4 regions of the Micrococcus sp. TA1 genome follow, and region 3 is predicted to be linked to each of the others. Evidence: riboswitches for the same ligand, from Rfam matches in the RefSeq annotation. Region 3 holds a riboswitch; each other region holds the start of a gene.
What was found. A riboswitch is a leader RNA that binds a small molecule or an ion and turns the genes downstream of it on or off. The one in region 3 is predicted to bind S-adenosylmethionine.
Positions count from the first base shown of each region.

Region 1: it holds a riboswitch for S-adenosylmethionine, as region 3 does, so the genes downstream of both, GGQ69_RS13795 (methionine ABC transporter ATP-binding protein) here and GGQ69_RS02295 (O-acetylhomoserine aminocarboxypropyltransferase/cysteine synthase family protein) in region 3, are expected to answer to the same signal.
Region 2: it holds a riboswitch for S-adenosylmethionine, as region 3 does, so the genes downstream of both, GGQ69_RS01305 (ATP-binding cassette domain-containing protein) here and GGQ69_RS02295 (O-acetylhomoserine aminocarboxypropyltransferase/cysteine synthase family protein) in region 3, are expected to answer to the same signal.
Region 4: it holds a riboswitch for S-adenosylmethionine, as region 3 does, so the genes downstream of both, GGQ69_RS15435 (acyl-CoA dehydrogenase) here and GGQ69_RS02295 (O-acetylhomoserine aminocarboxypropyltransferase/cysteine synthase family protein) in region 3, are expected to answer to the same signal.

Region 1 is NZ_JACHNW010000003.1:11,098-14,670, reverse strand. It holds gene GGQ69_RS13805 (aliphatic sulfonate ABC transporter substrate-binding protein) at 1-670, opposite strand, end outside; gene GGQ69_RS13800 (ABC transporter ATP-binding protein) at 816-1,670, opposite strand; SAM riboswitch class I at 1,680-1,774, opposite strand; SAM riboswitch class I at 2,002-2,094, shown strand; gene GGQ69_RS13795 (methionine ABC transporter ATP-binding protein) at 2,088-3,044, shown strand; gene GGQ69_RS13790 (methionine ABC transporter permease) at 3,046-3,573, shown strand, end outside.
Region 2 is NZ_JACHNW010000001.1:315,628-319,200, forward strand. It holds gene GGQ69_RS01300 (NtaA/DmoA family FMN-dependent monooxygenase) at 1-989, shown strand, start outside; SAM riboswitch class I at 1,514-1,607, shown strand; gene GGQ69_RS01305 (ATP-binding cassette domain-containing protein) at 1,614-2,570, shown strand; gene GGQ69_RS01310 (methionine ABC transporter permease) at 2,572-3,237, shown strand; gene GGQ69_RS01315 (MetQ/NlpA family ABC transporter substrate-binding protein) at 3,389-3,573, shown strand, end outside.
Region 3 is NZ_JACHNW010000001.1:558,443-562,015, forward strand. It holds gene GGQ69_RS02285 (CPBP family intramembrane glutamic endopeptidase) at 1-626, shown strand, start outside; gene GGQ69_RS02290 (VOC family protein) at 744-1,400, opposite strand; SAM riboswitch class IV at 1,541-1,655, shown strand; gene GGQ69_RS02295 (O-acetylhomoserine aminocarboxypropyltransferase/cysteine synthase family protein) at 1,728-3,104, shown strand; gene GGQ69_RS02300 (homoserine O-acetyltransferase) at 3,122-3,573, shown strand, end outside.
Region 4 is NZ_JACHNW010000006.1:12,049-15,621, reverse strand. It holds gene GGQ69_RS15440 (AMP-binding protein) at 1-1,249, shown strand, start outside; SAM riboswitch class IV at 1,470-1,585, shown strand; gene GGQ69_RS15435 (acyl-CoA dehydrogenase) at 1,680-3,092, shown strand; gene GGQ69_RS15430 (acyl-CoA dehydrogenase family protein) at 3,089-3,573, shown strand, end outside.

The sequences.
Region 1 (3,573 bases), on a different contig from region 3:
ACGTGTTGAAGTCCACGTTGCGGTAGAACAGCTCGGCGCCCTCGGCCTCGGCGCCGGCCATGATCGGGTCCAGTCCGGACCAGGCGTCCACGGAGCCGTTGGCCAGGGCGGAGTTGCCGTCGGCGTGCTGCAGGTTCTGCACGGTGACCTCGGACGGGTCCACTCCGGCCTCCTCGAGGGCCTGGATGAGGAAGAAGTACGGGTCCGTGCCCTTGGTGGCGGCCACGTTCTTGCCCACCAGGTCGGTGACCTCCGTGATGCCCGAGTCGGCGGTGGTGACCAGGGCCGCCCACTCCGGCTGGGAGTAGAGGCCGATCGTCTTGATCTCGGTGCCGTTGGCGCGGGCCAGCAGGGCCGCGGAGCCGGCGGTGGAGCCGACGTCGACGGCCTCTGCGCGCAGCGCCTCGTTGGCCTTGTTGGACCCCGCGGACTGGACCCAGTTGACGGTGACGCCCTCGTCGGAGAGCTCCTCCTCCAGCCAGCCCTTCTCCTTGATGACCAGGGAGAGCGGGTTGTAGGTGGCGAAGTCGATGTCCAGGGTGTCGGCACCGCCAGCCGGGGCACCGGCCTCGGCGGCGTCACCGCCCGAACCCTCCCCGGCCACGCACCCGGTGAGGGCGAGGGCGGAGACGGCGAGGACCGCGGCGGAGAGCGTGAGTCGGGAGCGCATGGTGGTGCCTTTCAGGACAGGGGATCGCACGGGGGCGGGGAGGGTGGAACAAGAGGGGCGGAAGGGTCGAGCAGGGGGCGGTCCGGGGACCGTGGGTGCCGGTCAGAGTCGGCGGGGCGGTGCCGCCGGTGCGGCACCGGAGCGGTCAGTGCCGGTGGGCATCGACGCCGAGGCCGTCGAGCAGCTCCGAGCGCAGCGCGGCCAGCTCGGCTGAGCCGCGGGGGCGCGGACGTGTCCCGGGCACGGTGAGGACCTTGCGGGCGGTGGCCCCGGCAGCGGCGCCGGGATCCTTGCCGAGCAGCAGGATGCGGTCGGCCAGCTGCAGTGCCTCGTCCACGTCGTGGGTGACCAGCAGGATGGTGGTGGCCGTGCGGGCATGGATGTCCAGGAGCAGGTCCTGCATCTTCAGCCGGGTCAGCGCGTCGAGGGCGCCGAACGGTTCGTCCAGCAGCAGCACGCCGGGGCGCCGGGCCAGTGCCCGGGCCAGCGAGGTCCGCTGGGCCATGCCGCCGGAGACCTCGCGGGGCCGGTGATCGGCGTGGGCGCCCAGCCCGACGAGATCGAGCAGCTCGTCCACGCGCTTCCGGCCCTCGCTGCGGCCCGTGCCGTGCGGCAGGCCCAGGGCCACGTTCTGGTGCAGGGTGCGCCAGGGCATCAGGCGCGGTTCCTGGAAGCCGACGGCGGTGCGTGGGTCATGGGCGGTGACCGGCTCGCCGCCGATGAGGATGTCCCCGGAGTTGCCGGTGTCCAGTCCGCCGGCGGCCCGCAGCAGGGTGGACTTGCCGCAACCGGAGGCGCCGAGGATGGCCAGCACCTCGCCGGGTTCCACGGTCAGGGTGATGTCCCGCAACACGGCCCGGGGGCCCTCGGCGGTGGGGAACGCGCGGCCGACGCCGCGGAACTCCACCGCAAGGCTCTCCGGTGCGTCCGGGGCGGTGGCGGCGCCCCGGGCCCGCGCGGGGGCGCGGCCGGCAGGGCTCAGTTCGGCAAGGGCAGTCATGGTGATCACTCTCCATCGCTTCTGGCATGAGCACCCTTGCCCGGTGAAGCGGAGGGTTGCTGCGGCGTCACGGAGCCAGATCTCTCGGCCGCTCTGGATGGTTGCGCGTCCAGTCAATCAGCCACCGGTGCCCTGCCGCAAACACGGTGGTCAGCGGATGGGTTCCGGCGTGACCTGCTGCGGGCTCCCGTGACGTGAGATGACGTCATGCGGTGTCACACAAGCGCTTCGTGAGGCGCAGACGGTCGCCGACCGCATTCCTGGACGGGCAGGCGTCGGTTTATGACGTCCGGTTGGCGTGCCTCGTCCAGCCACCCCCACAGTGGATCCGTAACCATCCAGAGCGGCCGAGAGATCTGGCTCGACGACGCCGCAGCAACCCGCCCGACAGGGGACAGGGTGCTACTGCCAGGACCGATGGAGGTATTCCTCGTGATTTCCCTGCGCCATGTCACCACCACGTTCCCGGTGGGCCGCGACACGTCCGTCCCGGGCCGGCCGCGTTCCTGGTGGCCCCGGCATCGTCCGGCTGCGGAACCCGGGTCGGTGCCCCGGCGCCGGTCCCTCACGGCGGTGGACGACGTCAGCCTCGAGGTCGAGCGCGGCTCCATCCACGGCATCATCGGGTTCTCGGGTGCCGGGAAGTCGACCCTGCTGCGGAACATCAACCTCCTGGAACGTCCGAGCGCGGGCGAGGTCTGGGTGGACGGTGACGAACTGACCGCGCTGTCGGCCGAGGCCCTGCGCGAGCGCCGCCATCAGATCGGCATGATCTTCCAGGGCTTCAACCTGGTCAACAACCACACGGCGCTGGGCAACGTCGAACTGAGCCTGAAGTTCGCCGGACTGTCCGACGGGCGGCAACGCCGGCGCCGGGCGGTGGAAGCGCTCGACCTGGTCGACCTGGCCGACAAGGCGGATTCCTATCCGGCACAGCTCTCCGGAGGCCAGAAGCAGCGGGTCGCCATCGCGCGAGCCCTGGCGACCGAACCGAACCTCCTGCTGTGCGACGAGCCGACCTCCGCGCTTGACCCCTTCACCACTGCCACCGTGCTTCAGTACCTGGCGGACATCAATCACCGGCTCGGCATCACGGTGGTCATCGTGACCCATGAGATGGAGGTCATCAAGGCCCTCGCCGACGACGTCTCCGTGATGGAGGACGGCCGGATCGTGGAACGTTTCACCGTCCCCGACCTGACCTCGGGCCGTTTCGTCCCGACCACGTCGATCGGGCGCTACCTGGTGTCGGAGGGGATCAGCGTGGACCGCCACCGGTCGGCGGAGGTGCCCGAGGCCCTGGAGCTCCGCGAGCCCTCCCGGGAACGGCGTCAGCACTCCGTTCACGCTGTCACCGCAGGGGCGGTGAACTGACGTGGAGCGCGTCACCGAACTCCTGCCGGAACTCACGTTCGCCCTCGGCCAGACCTTCGTCATGATCGCCGTGGCGATCCCCGTGGCCGTCGTCCTCGGAACGCCGCTGGGCATCTGGCTCTTCACCCGGGCACCGGCAGGCATCGCGCCGTCGCCCCGGGCGCACCGGATCGTCTCGGGACTGGTCAACGCCGTGCGTTCGTTCCCGTTCCTGATCCTGCTGATCGCCATCATCCCCCTCACCCGGTTGCTCGTCGGCACCACGGTGGGGACGGCAGCGGCGATCGTCCCCCTCACCGTCAACGCCATTCCGTACTTCGCCCGGCTCGTGGAGCAGAACATGACCCAGCTCGGCGGGGGTGCCATCGAGGCTGCCCGTGCCATGGGGGCCACGCGCGGGCAGATCATCCGCAACATCCTGCTGGTCGACGCCCGGCCGGCGATCATCGGATCGATCACCATCACCACGGTCAGCTTCATCTCGTACTCCGCCATGGTCGGGCTCGTCGGCGGCGGTGGCATCGGCGAC
Region 2 (3,573 bases), 240 kb from region 3:
GTTGGAACATCGTGTTCTCCAACACCGGGTCCACGGCGCGCAAGGAGGGTTGGGACAAGCCCTTGGAACCGCAGGAGTACTACGCCCGCGCCGATGAGTTCATCGACGTGGCCTACCAGTTGTGGGAAGGCTCCTGGGATGTCGGTGCGGTCGCGGCAGACAAGGACGCGCGCGTCTATGCCCGGCCCGGATCCATCCACCGGATCGAGCACACCGGGGAGCACTTCGTGGTCAACGGGGCATCGATCGTCCACCCCTCACCGCAGCGCGTCCCGTTCCTGGCCCAGGCCTCAGGCAGCACCCGCGGGGTGGCCTATGCGGCCAAGAACGCCGAACTCATCCTCGTCGGTGGGGCCACACGCGCGGAATCGGCCGCCCTGGTCAGAGAGGTCCATGCCGCAGCCGCCGCCCACGGCCGGCAGCCGGGGTCGGTAAAGACCACCGCCCTGGTCGACGTCATCGTCGGGCGCACCCGCGAGGAAGCGCTGAACAAGGCCCGAACGTATGACTCCTACATCTCCTTCGAGGGGGCACTGGCGTGGACGGAGTCCCCGGTGACCTACGACGATTTCCCCGACCAGGCCATCATTGGAGACCTCGTGGCCTCGGGGGACTTGCCCGAGGGTGGCGCGGCGGACCGGTTCGGTCGTCACCGCACGGTGGGAGAGTTCCGGGAGGAATTTCGATTCTTGCGGTTGGCCCATAGGGCGATCGGGACGGTTGAGGAGGTGGCCGATGAGATCGAGCGTTGGATGGACGAGGACGGCCTCGATGCGATCAACCTGCGCCAGTACCACGTGCCGGACACACTCACCGATTTCGTGGAGCTGGTCGTACCGGAGCTCCAGCGGCGCGGGCGCTACCGCACCTCGTACCAGGAAGGGGAAACGCTGAGGGAACGAGTCTTGGGTCACGGACCCTGGGTTCCGGCCGGCCATCCTGCGGACAAGCACCGGAATAGGTCCGCGGTTGACGTCGTCTCAGCGTGATGTTCAGGGGAGGTTGGACACCCGGCTGGCCAACCTCCCCGAATATCTCCTCTGATATGTAGGGAGATGCTGTCAGCGGAGGGGAACTTCGGATGCTGGAGCCAGCCGGAGACCGCGTGATCCGCTCGCTCCTGCAGGGGCGGGTGTCTCAGTTCTTTTGGATGCCAGACGACACTCAGTCTGAGAGTGCGCCACCGACGATCGGGGAACCCGGTCACGTACCTCTGCAGTTCACAGGCCCCGGTGCCGTGACTCCCCGGATGATCAACGACTGGGGGTGGGTATCTTGTCGGGGTTATCCGGCCAACACACCCGCATCTTGACTCAGGACCGGGTTAGGCGAAAAGTAACGAGGCGCCGCGTGGTGAGCCGCGGAACAGGGAAATGCACCCCGGGCTCAACGGAGCGTCATCTTGGAGGGGTTTTGGGGCCGATTCCGGGTTCCGTCGCCCCGGACGCGTCCAGGTGTCACCGCGTGACTTGACGAATGGTCTGTGGCGCAGGTCGCTGGTTACCTAGGTCTGTTCCCATCCAGAGCGGCCGAGAGATCTGGCTCGATGACGCCGCAGCAACCCACCGTCCTGCGGAAGCGGGTGCTACCGCCAGGAACGATGGAGGTTTCACATGATTTCTCTGCGGCATGTCACGACGACGTTCACGGCGGTGCGAGACCGATCGGGTCCGCGACCGGGCAGTCGGTCGCTTCTTCGCCGGGGTCGTCCCCGAGCCGTGCCTGCTGCGGGCGTTTCCGGTAAGGGCAGGATCTTGACCGCGGTGGATGACGTGTCTTTGGACATTCCCAGTGGATCCATCCACGGGATCATCGGTTTCTCAGGTGCCGGCAAGTCCACCCTGCTCCGCAACATCAACCTGCTGGAGCGTCCCTCGTCCGGTGAGGTGTGGGTGGAGGGCGAGGAGCTCACGTCCCTGTCCACGGAGGAGTTGCGCCGGAGGCGACACCACATCGGGATGATTTTCCAGGGGTTCAACCTGGTCAACAACCACACTGCGGTGGCCAACGTTGAGTTGAGCCTGAAGTTCGCAGGGGTGGCCGATGCCCGGGCTCGGCGCCAGCGGGCCATGGAGGCCCTGGAACTGGTGGACCTGACGGCAAAGGCCGAGGCCTATCCGGCCCAGCTCTCCGGCGGGCAGAAGCAACGGGTGGCCATTGCCCGGGCGCTGGCCACCCGTCCGAAGGTCCTGCTCTGCGACGAGCCGACCTCCGCACTGGACCCGTTCACCACGGCCACCGTGCTGCAGTATCTGGCCGATATTAACCGCCAGCTGGGGATCACCGTCGTGCTCGTCACCCACGAGATGGAGGTGGTCAAGGCCCTGGCCGATGACATCTCCGTGATGGAGGAGGGGCGCATCGTGGAACAGTTCACCTCCGCCGGCCTGCGGTCGGGGGCCTTCGAACCGAAGACCTCGATCGGGCGGTACCTCGTTTCCGATGGCATCACCGTGGACCGCGGAGCGGCCCGGGGCGGTGATGACTCACTGCTGACCGGCCCGGGACCGGCGGGCGGACCCGCGGACCGGACGGCGTTGGAGCTCATCGGCACGAAAGCGGGGCACTGAAATGGATCGCGTCATCGACCTTCTTCCGGAGCTGAGCTTCGCACTGGGCCAGACCTTCCTCATGATCATCGTGGCGATACCCCTGGCAGTACTGCTGGGGACGCCACTGGGCATCTGGCTCTTCACCCACGCCCCGGACGGCATCTCCCCGTCCCCGAGGGCACACCGCGTGGTGTCCGGACTCGTCAACATGGTCCGCTCGTTCCCGTTCCTCATCCTGCTCATCGCCATCATCCCCGCCACCCGATTCATCGTGGGCACCACGGTCGGGACGGCGGCGGCGATCGTTCCACTCACGGTCAATGCCATCCCGTACTTTGCCCGATTCGTCGAGCAGAACATGACCCAGTTGGGCAATGGGGCGGTCGAGGCTGCCCGGGCCATGGGCGCCACGCGTGGTCAGATCATCCGCAACGTCCTGCTGGTCGATGCCCGGCCGGCGCTGATCGGATCGATCACGATCACGGCCGTCAGCTTCATCTCCTACTCCGCCATGGTCGGCCTCGTCGGCGGCGGCGGTATCGGTGACTTCGCCATCCGCTACGGCTACTACCGCTATGAAACCGAGGTCATGCTCGTGGCGGTCGCCATCATGCTCCTGCTCGTCTCGGTCGTGCAGTTCACCGGCAACCGCCTGGTCCGCCTCACGGACAAGCGCATCACCTGACAGCCCCGCATCCCACCCGACCCGCCCGACGTACCAGCCGACGACGGCGCCGAATGGACTGAGGCGGCGACTTCGCTCACTTCTCGCGCAGGGATCCTCCCGATCCTGTGCTGCGTCACGACCTGTCATCCGTACCCCCGAAAGGACTCCCATGTCTTCGCACCAGCACTCCACTACCGCCCGACGCCGTCGGATCGACGCCGTGCGCATCCCGGCCCTGGCTGCGGTTGCCGGCCTCGCCCTGACCTCCTGCGGTCTGGCCCAGAACGCCGGGAACGTGGATGAGGACCGCACCATTTCCATGATCGTCACCGAGTCGGCGCCGTATCAGGAACC
Region 3 (3,573 bases):
CCCTGGTGCCGGTACTGCTGGTGTTCCACCTGCTGGTGATCCGCGGCCGCAATCCGTTCCGGACCTTCGGCCTGGACGCCCGTCGTCCGGGGGCCGACCTGGCCTGGGGCGGGGCCCTGTTCGTGGCGATCGGCCTGGGGACCCTGGCGGTCTACGCGGCCGGGCGGGCGGCCGGGGTAACCACGGCCATCGTGGGCAGCGCGCTGGACGAGTACTGGTGGACCACCCCGGTCCTGGTGCTCTCCGCGCTGCGGCACGCGCTGCTGGAGGAGGTCATCGTGGTGGCCTGGCTCTTCGACCGGCTCGGCTACCTGCAGCAACTGAGGTCCGGGCTGGACCCGGCCCGGCCCGGCGAGCCCGGTGGGCTGCGCACCTGGGCGAGCGGCGCCGTCGTCCCCCTGAACGCCACGACCGTGGTGGTGGGATGCGCGGTCCTGCGCGGGGCCTATCACCTGTACCAGGGGATCGGGCCGGGAGTGGGGAACCTGCTCATGGGATTGGTGTTCGGTGCGCTGTACGTGCGCTACCGGCGCGTGATGCCCCTGGTCGTGGCCCACCTGCTGCTGGACGTGACCGGGTTCGTGGCCTACCCGGCCCTGGCCCGGCTGGGGCTGTTCGGCACCTGAGCCCGGCCCGCGCCGCCTGTTCCGGTCGGCTCCACGCGGGACCGGCGGGCGTCCTGGACGCGAAGGCCCCCGCCCACCGGGCCGGGGGCCGGGAGGGGGCGGGGGCCGCGGGGCGCGTCAGAGGGTGACGGTGCCCTTGGGGGTCTCGAAGGTGACCTCGAGGATGCCGGGCGTGCCGGAGGGGGACTCGTAGATGACGTTGAGGTCCTCGACCCTCTGCTCGGGGTCGTCCAGTCCCAGCCAGCCCCGCACCCGGTCCCGCGATCCGGCGATCGTGATGGAGGACAGCTCCGCCTGCGGCTCCGCGGCGCGGGAGGGGTGCAGCTCCTCCATGCCGTCATCCCAGCGCAGCAGGTAGGGCACCTGCGGGTCGGCGATGAGGCCCTTGATGCCGATCTGGCGCCAGGTCAGCTCGCGGCCGTCCGGGAACTTGCGGTTGCCCGGAACGGACTGGCGCTCGAGCCGTTCCTCGAACGGGGCCAGGTCGTCCACGGCCACGCACCAGCCCATCCAGCCGCCGCCCATCTCGGAGCGGGCGCGCACGGCCTGTCCGAACGGGGCCTTGCCGGAGGAGGGGTGGTCGAGTACCTCGACGACCTCCAGGTACTGGTGCTTGCGCAACGGGAAGATGGCGTTGCGGGTGCCGAAGCGGGGGTGGACCCCGCCCTTGACTCGCTCGATGCCCAGGGCATCGGCGATCCGGGCCACCGCGGCGGGGAGGCCCTCTTCGGGGCCGACGGCGTACGAGACGTGATCAAGGCGCATCATGCCCATATCGTCCCACTTCCCCGTGGCGGAGATCGCTTAGGTTACCCTCACTTGAAAAGTTGCGCAGATCACACTCCGGCGGGGCCGCGGTCACACTGTGACCGAACGGGATGACCCGCTCGCACCGATCTGGCAGACTGGGCGCAGGTCATGAGCGCCAGCATCGAGCCCCGGCTTGCTGGCCGGCAACCCTCCAGCTCGCGGTGGGGTGCCCCGGGTGAGGACCAGGCGGGTGTCGACCGGCACCTGCAAGCGCGGGCCACCACGGCGCGGCATGCTTCACGGCACCGTGATGCCACCGGGTGGCCCTGGACGGATACAGGAGCCATGTCGATGACTGACACCCCGAACCAGGCCACCCCGGACACCGACCCGGCCGGCGCCACGGACTCCGCCGCGAACTGGGGCTTCGAGACCCGGCAGGTGCACGCCGGCATCCCGGAGGTCAACCCCTTCGGCGCCACCGCGCTGCCGATCATCCAGTCCAACTCCTTCGACTTCCCCTCCCACGAGGTCGCCGCCGACCGGTTCGCCCTGAAGGACCTCGGGCCCATCTACACCCGCATCGGCAACCCGACCCAGGAGGCCGTGGAGGGCAAGATCGCCGCCCTCGAGGGCGGGGTGGGCGCCCTGCTGCTGGCCTCCGGGCAGGCGGCCACCACCTTCTCCGTGCTCAACCTCGCCGGTGCGGGGGACCACGTGGTGGTCTCGGCCTCCCTCTACGGCGGCACCCAGAACCTGTTCAAGCACACCCTGGCCAAGATCGGCATCACCACCACCTTCGTCCAGGACCCGGACGACCTGGAGGAGTGGACGGGCGCCGTCCGGGACACCACGAAGCTGCTGTTCGCCGAGTCCCTCGGCAACCCGCGCGGGGACGTGCCGGACCTGCGGGGCATCGCCGACGTCGCCCACGCCGCCGGCGTGCCGTTCATCGTGGACAACACCCTGGCCACCCCCTACCTGCTGCGGCCGATCGAGCACGGCGCGGACGTGGTCGTGCACTCGGCCACCAAGTACCTCGGCGGCCACGCCGTGGCCATGGGCGGGGTCATCGTGGACGCCGGGACCTTTGACTACGCCTCCCAGCCGGAGCGCTTCCCGGGCTTCAACACCCCGGACGAGAGCTACAACGGACTGGTGTTCGCCCGGGACCTGGGCGTCGGGGGCATCCTCGGTGCCAACCTCGCCTACATCCTGAAGGCCCGCGTGCAGTTGCTGCGCGACCTCGGCAGCTCGATCAGCCCGTTCAACGCCTTCCTGCTCAACCTCGGCCTGGAGACCCTGTCCCTGCGGATGGAGCGTCACGTGGCCAACGCGCAGAGGGTCGCCGACTACCTGGACGGCCACGCCCAGGCCGAGGCCGTGATCTACCCGGGCCTGGCATCCAGCCCCTGGTACGAGCGCGCGCAGCAGTACCTGCCCCAGGGCGCCGGCGGCTTCGTGTCCTTCGAGATCGCCGGTGGCCGCGAGGCCGGCGCGCGGTTCGTGGACGCCCTGCGCCTGCACCACCAGGTGGCCAACATCGGCGACATCCGTTCGCTCGTCATCCACCCGGCCTCCACCACGCACTCCCAGTTGACGGAGGCCGAGCAGCGCGCCGCCGGTGTCACCCCCGGCCTGGTCCGGCTCTCGGTGGGCGTGGAGAGCATCGATGACATCCTGGCGGACCTCGAGGAGGGGTTCGCCGCCGCCAACGTCAGCGCGTGAGGCACGGAGGGACCCCCATGACCATGACCAGCCCCCACCAGACCCGCACCGCCCTTCCCGACGGCGGCCTGCACTCCCGGCGGATCGGCGCCTTCGACTTCGAGGCCGGCGGTCACCTGCCCGCCGTGGAGATCGCCTACGAGACCTGGGGCACGCTGAACGCGGACAGGTCCAACGCCGTGCTGGTGCTGCACGCCCTGACCGGTTCCACCCACGTGGCCGCCTCCACCGGGGAACCGGAGGCCGGCTGGTGGGAGGGCATCATCGGACCGGGCGCGCCGGTGGACACCGATCAGTGGTTCGTGGTGGCCCCCAACATGCTGGGCGGCTGCTACGGGACGACCGGTCCGTCCTCGCTGGACGCGGACGGCACCCCGTGGGGTTCGCGGTTCCCGTTCACCACCATCCGGGACTCCGTCCATGCCGAGGCCCGCCTCGCGGACGCCCTGGGCATCGAGGCGTGGCAGGC
Region 4 (3,573 bases), on a different contig from region 3:
CGGGAACCTCCCGCAGGCCCCCCTGGTGGTCGAGATCGTGGACACCGACGCCGGGCACGCCGGCCCGGTGGACCCCGACGCCGGCTCGCTCACCTACGAGGACTTCCTCGCCCAGGGGTCGGCCGGCCCCGAACTGCCCTGGCGGGTGGCGGACGAGCAGGCACCGATCACCCTGAACTACACCTCCGGCACCACCGGACCGCCCAAGGGCGCGCTCTACACCCACCGCGGCGCGTACCTGGCGGCCGAGGGCGCGGTGTTCCACAACGGCTACACCGGGGCCACGCGCTACCTGTGGACCCTGCCGATGTTCCACTGCAACGGCTGGTGCACCCCGTGGGCCGTGACGTCCGCGGCGGGCACCCACGTCTGTCTGCGGGCCGTGCGGCAGGACGCCATCTGGGACGCGTTCGACCACGAGGGCATCACCCACCTGTGCGGGGCGCCGATCGTGTGCGCCATGATCCACGAGTCCGAGCGCGCCCGCCCCCTGGACCGGGAACTGCGGATGACCACCGCGGGGGCCGCACCGCCGCCGTCGGTCATCGAGGCGCTGGAGTCGCTGAACATCACCCCCGTGCACGTCTACGGGCTGACCGAGGTCTACGGTCCGTTCACCATCTGCGAGCCGCAGCCGGCGTGGGCGCGGTTGCCCGCCGCCGAGCGGGCACGGCTGATGGCCCGGCAGGGCGTGCCCATGGTGCACGCCGGGGAGGTGGCCGTCATGGACGCGGACCTGAACCGGGTGCCCGCCGACGGCGAGACCCTCGGCGAGGTGGTGCTGCGCGGCAACGGCGTGATGAAGGAGTACTTCAAGAATCCCGAGGCCACCGCGGAGGCCTTCCGGGGCGGCTGGTACCACACCGGTGACCTGGGGGTGATGTACCCGGACGGCTACATCCAGCTGATGGACCGGGCCAAGGACATCATCATCTCCGGCGGGGAGAACATCTCCTCCATCGAGGTGGAGGGCGTGCTGCACGCCCACCCGAAGGTCTCCGACGTGGCCGTGGTGGGTGTCCAGGACGACCGGTGGGGTGAGCGCCCGGTGGCGTTCGTGGTGACCGAGGCCGGTGCGCAGGTCACCGCCGACGAGTTGCGGGCCCACTGCCGGCAGGGCCTGGCCGGGTTCAAGGTCCCGGACCGGGTCGAGTTCGTGCAGGAGCTGCCGCGCACCGCCACCGGCAAGATCCGCAAGAACACCCTGCGGGCGCTGCAGGACGGGGACGGCGCCCCGGCGGCGGGCTGAGCCCACCGAGGGGCGGTGGACCGCCCGCACCGGGGGGCGTGCCCCACCCCGTGACGAGGATGCCGTGCCGGCGACGTCACCCGGTGCCGATGTCCTGATGGCGTCATCGGGCGTCATCCGCGGGGTGCGCGAGCGGGACGGGCGGGCTATGTGACCCGCGGTGGCGAAACATGACCCCGACGGTTGGCCCGGCGCAGGCCGCCGCCTACGGTGGCTGCAGAATCACGAGATCCGGTGTCAAGCCCTGGCTGGCCGGACGGCAACCCTCTCTTCCGTAGTGGGGTGCTCCAGGTGATGATTCGGCCCGTACGCGACCGCTGCGGGCAAGTACGGCACCACCTCGGGGGACACCACGCGCGGCCGCGGGCCGGGCATCCCCCGCGCGGCCCGCACGGGCCCCGGGTGCCACGGATGACCGAAAGGCTCCCTCGTGACCCACACCGCCACCCCGCAGGACACCCCAGTCCCCGGTGACGCCCCCCGGGCCGGACTGCCCCGCTTCGAGGAGCTCAGGGCCGCCACCGCCGGGACACCGCCCACGGACGCGCAGCTCAGCGAGCACTTCGCCCCCGTCTTCCGGCTCATCGCCGAAGGGGCCCACCAGCGCGAGCAGGACCACGAACTGGCCTTCGCCGCGATCGAGCACCTGCGCGGCTCGGGATTCACCCGGGTCCGCCTCGCCCGCGACCGCGGCGGGATCGGGGCCAGCCTTCCCCAGCTCACCGGCCTGCTGGTGGACCTGGCCGCCGCGGACTCGAACCTGCCGCAGGCCCTGCACGGGCACTTCATGTTCACCGAGCAGCACCAGAACGAGTCCCAGGGAGCAGTGTCGGAGTGGTGGCTCGCCGAGGTGGCCGCGGGGAGGATCTTCGGCAACGCCCTCGTCGAGTTGCCGCCCTCCGCGGGCAGGCGTCCCGTGCGCTGGGTCGACGTGGACCCGGACACCGCCCAGGCGGCCGCGGCGGTCGGGGACACCGAGATCGCGGAGATCACGGGGGACAAGTTCTACTCCACCGGGGCCGTCTTCGCCGACTACCTGCTGGTGACGGCCACCCGGCCCGGCCGCGAGGACGAGGGACCGATCTTCGCCATCGTGGACGCGAGGGACCGGGGCGTGACGCGCACCGATGACTGGAACGGCTTCGGACAGCGACTCACCGCCTCCGGCACCACCACCTTCGACGACGTCCCCGTGCGTGCGCACCGGACCCAGGAGTTCAACGTCCCCACCGGTGTGCTGGCCTATGCGGTGCTGTGGGTCGTGCTGGCCGCCACGCAGGCCGGCATCGGCGTGGCCGCGCTGTCCTCGATCACGGACTTCGTGCGCGCTCGCCGGCGCACCTACGACCACGCCACCGCCGAGACCCCTGCCGAGGACCCGCTGGTCCACCAGGTCATCGGCTCCGTCTCCGCCAAGGTCTCCGCCGCCCGGCACATCGTGACCGGTGCCGCCGCCGTCGTCGAGGACTCCTACCGGAGCGTGCGCGGCCACCTGGACCTCGAGGACCCGGTGGTGCTGGACGCCCACACCCGCGCCAACGTCGCCCTGTCCGAGGCCACCGTCGTGGTCTCGGAGCTGATCCTCGAGGCCACGAACCAGATCTTCGAGTCCGGTGGCGCCTCCGCCACGGACGCCTCGCGGCACCTGCACCGGCACTGGCTGAACGCCCGCACCGTCGCCAGCCACACCCCGCTGATCTACCGCACCCAGGCGGTCGGGGACCACCGGATCAACGGCACCGTCCCGCCGTTCCACTCCACCGCCCGCAACTCCGACCCGCGGGCCGGCGCCACGGCCGCCGGCGCGGGAGCGCCCACCGCATCCACCACCGAAGGAGCATGATGACCACGACATCCGAACGACGCGCCCCGCTCGCCGGTTCCCCGGCCACGGCAGGGACACCCGGCCGGCCCGCGGACCACCCCGCCGACCGGTCCGCAGCGCGGTTCGTGCAGGTCCGCGAGCGCCTGGACCCGGTCTTCCGGTCCATCGCATCGAGCGCGGCCGCGCGGGAGGCGGACCGGATCATCGACCGCGACGCCGTGCGCCGCCTCGCCGAGGCCGGCTTCACCTCGTTGCGCGTGCCGGTGGAGTACGGCGGCGCCGGCCTGAGCTTCGCCCAGTCCGCGGAGCTGATCGTCGAGCTCGCCGCCGCGGACTCCAACCTGACCCAGGCGCTGCGTGCCCACCTGATCAACCAGGAGAACGTGCTGGGCCACCCGGACGCGGCCTTCCGGGACCGCTGGCTGCGCCGTCTGGGCGCGGGGGCCGTCGTCGGGAACGCCATCACCGAGGTCAACAACGCGGTGGGGGAGGGGACCAC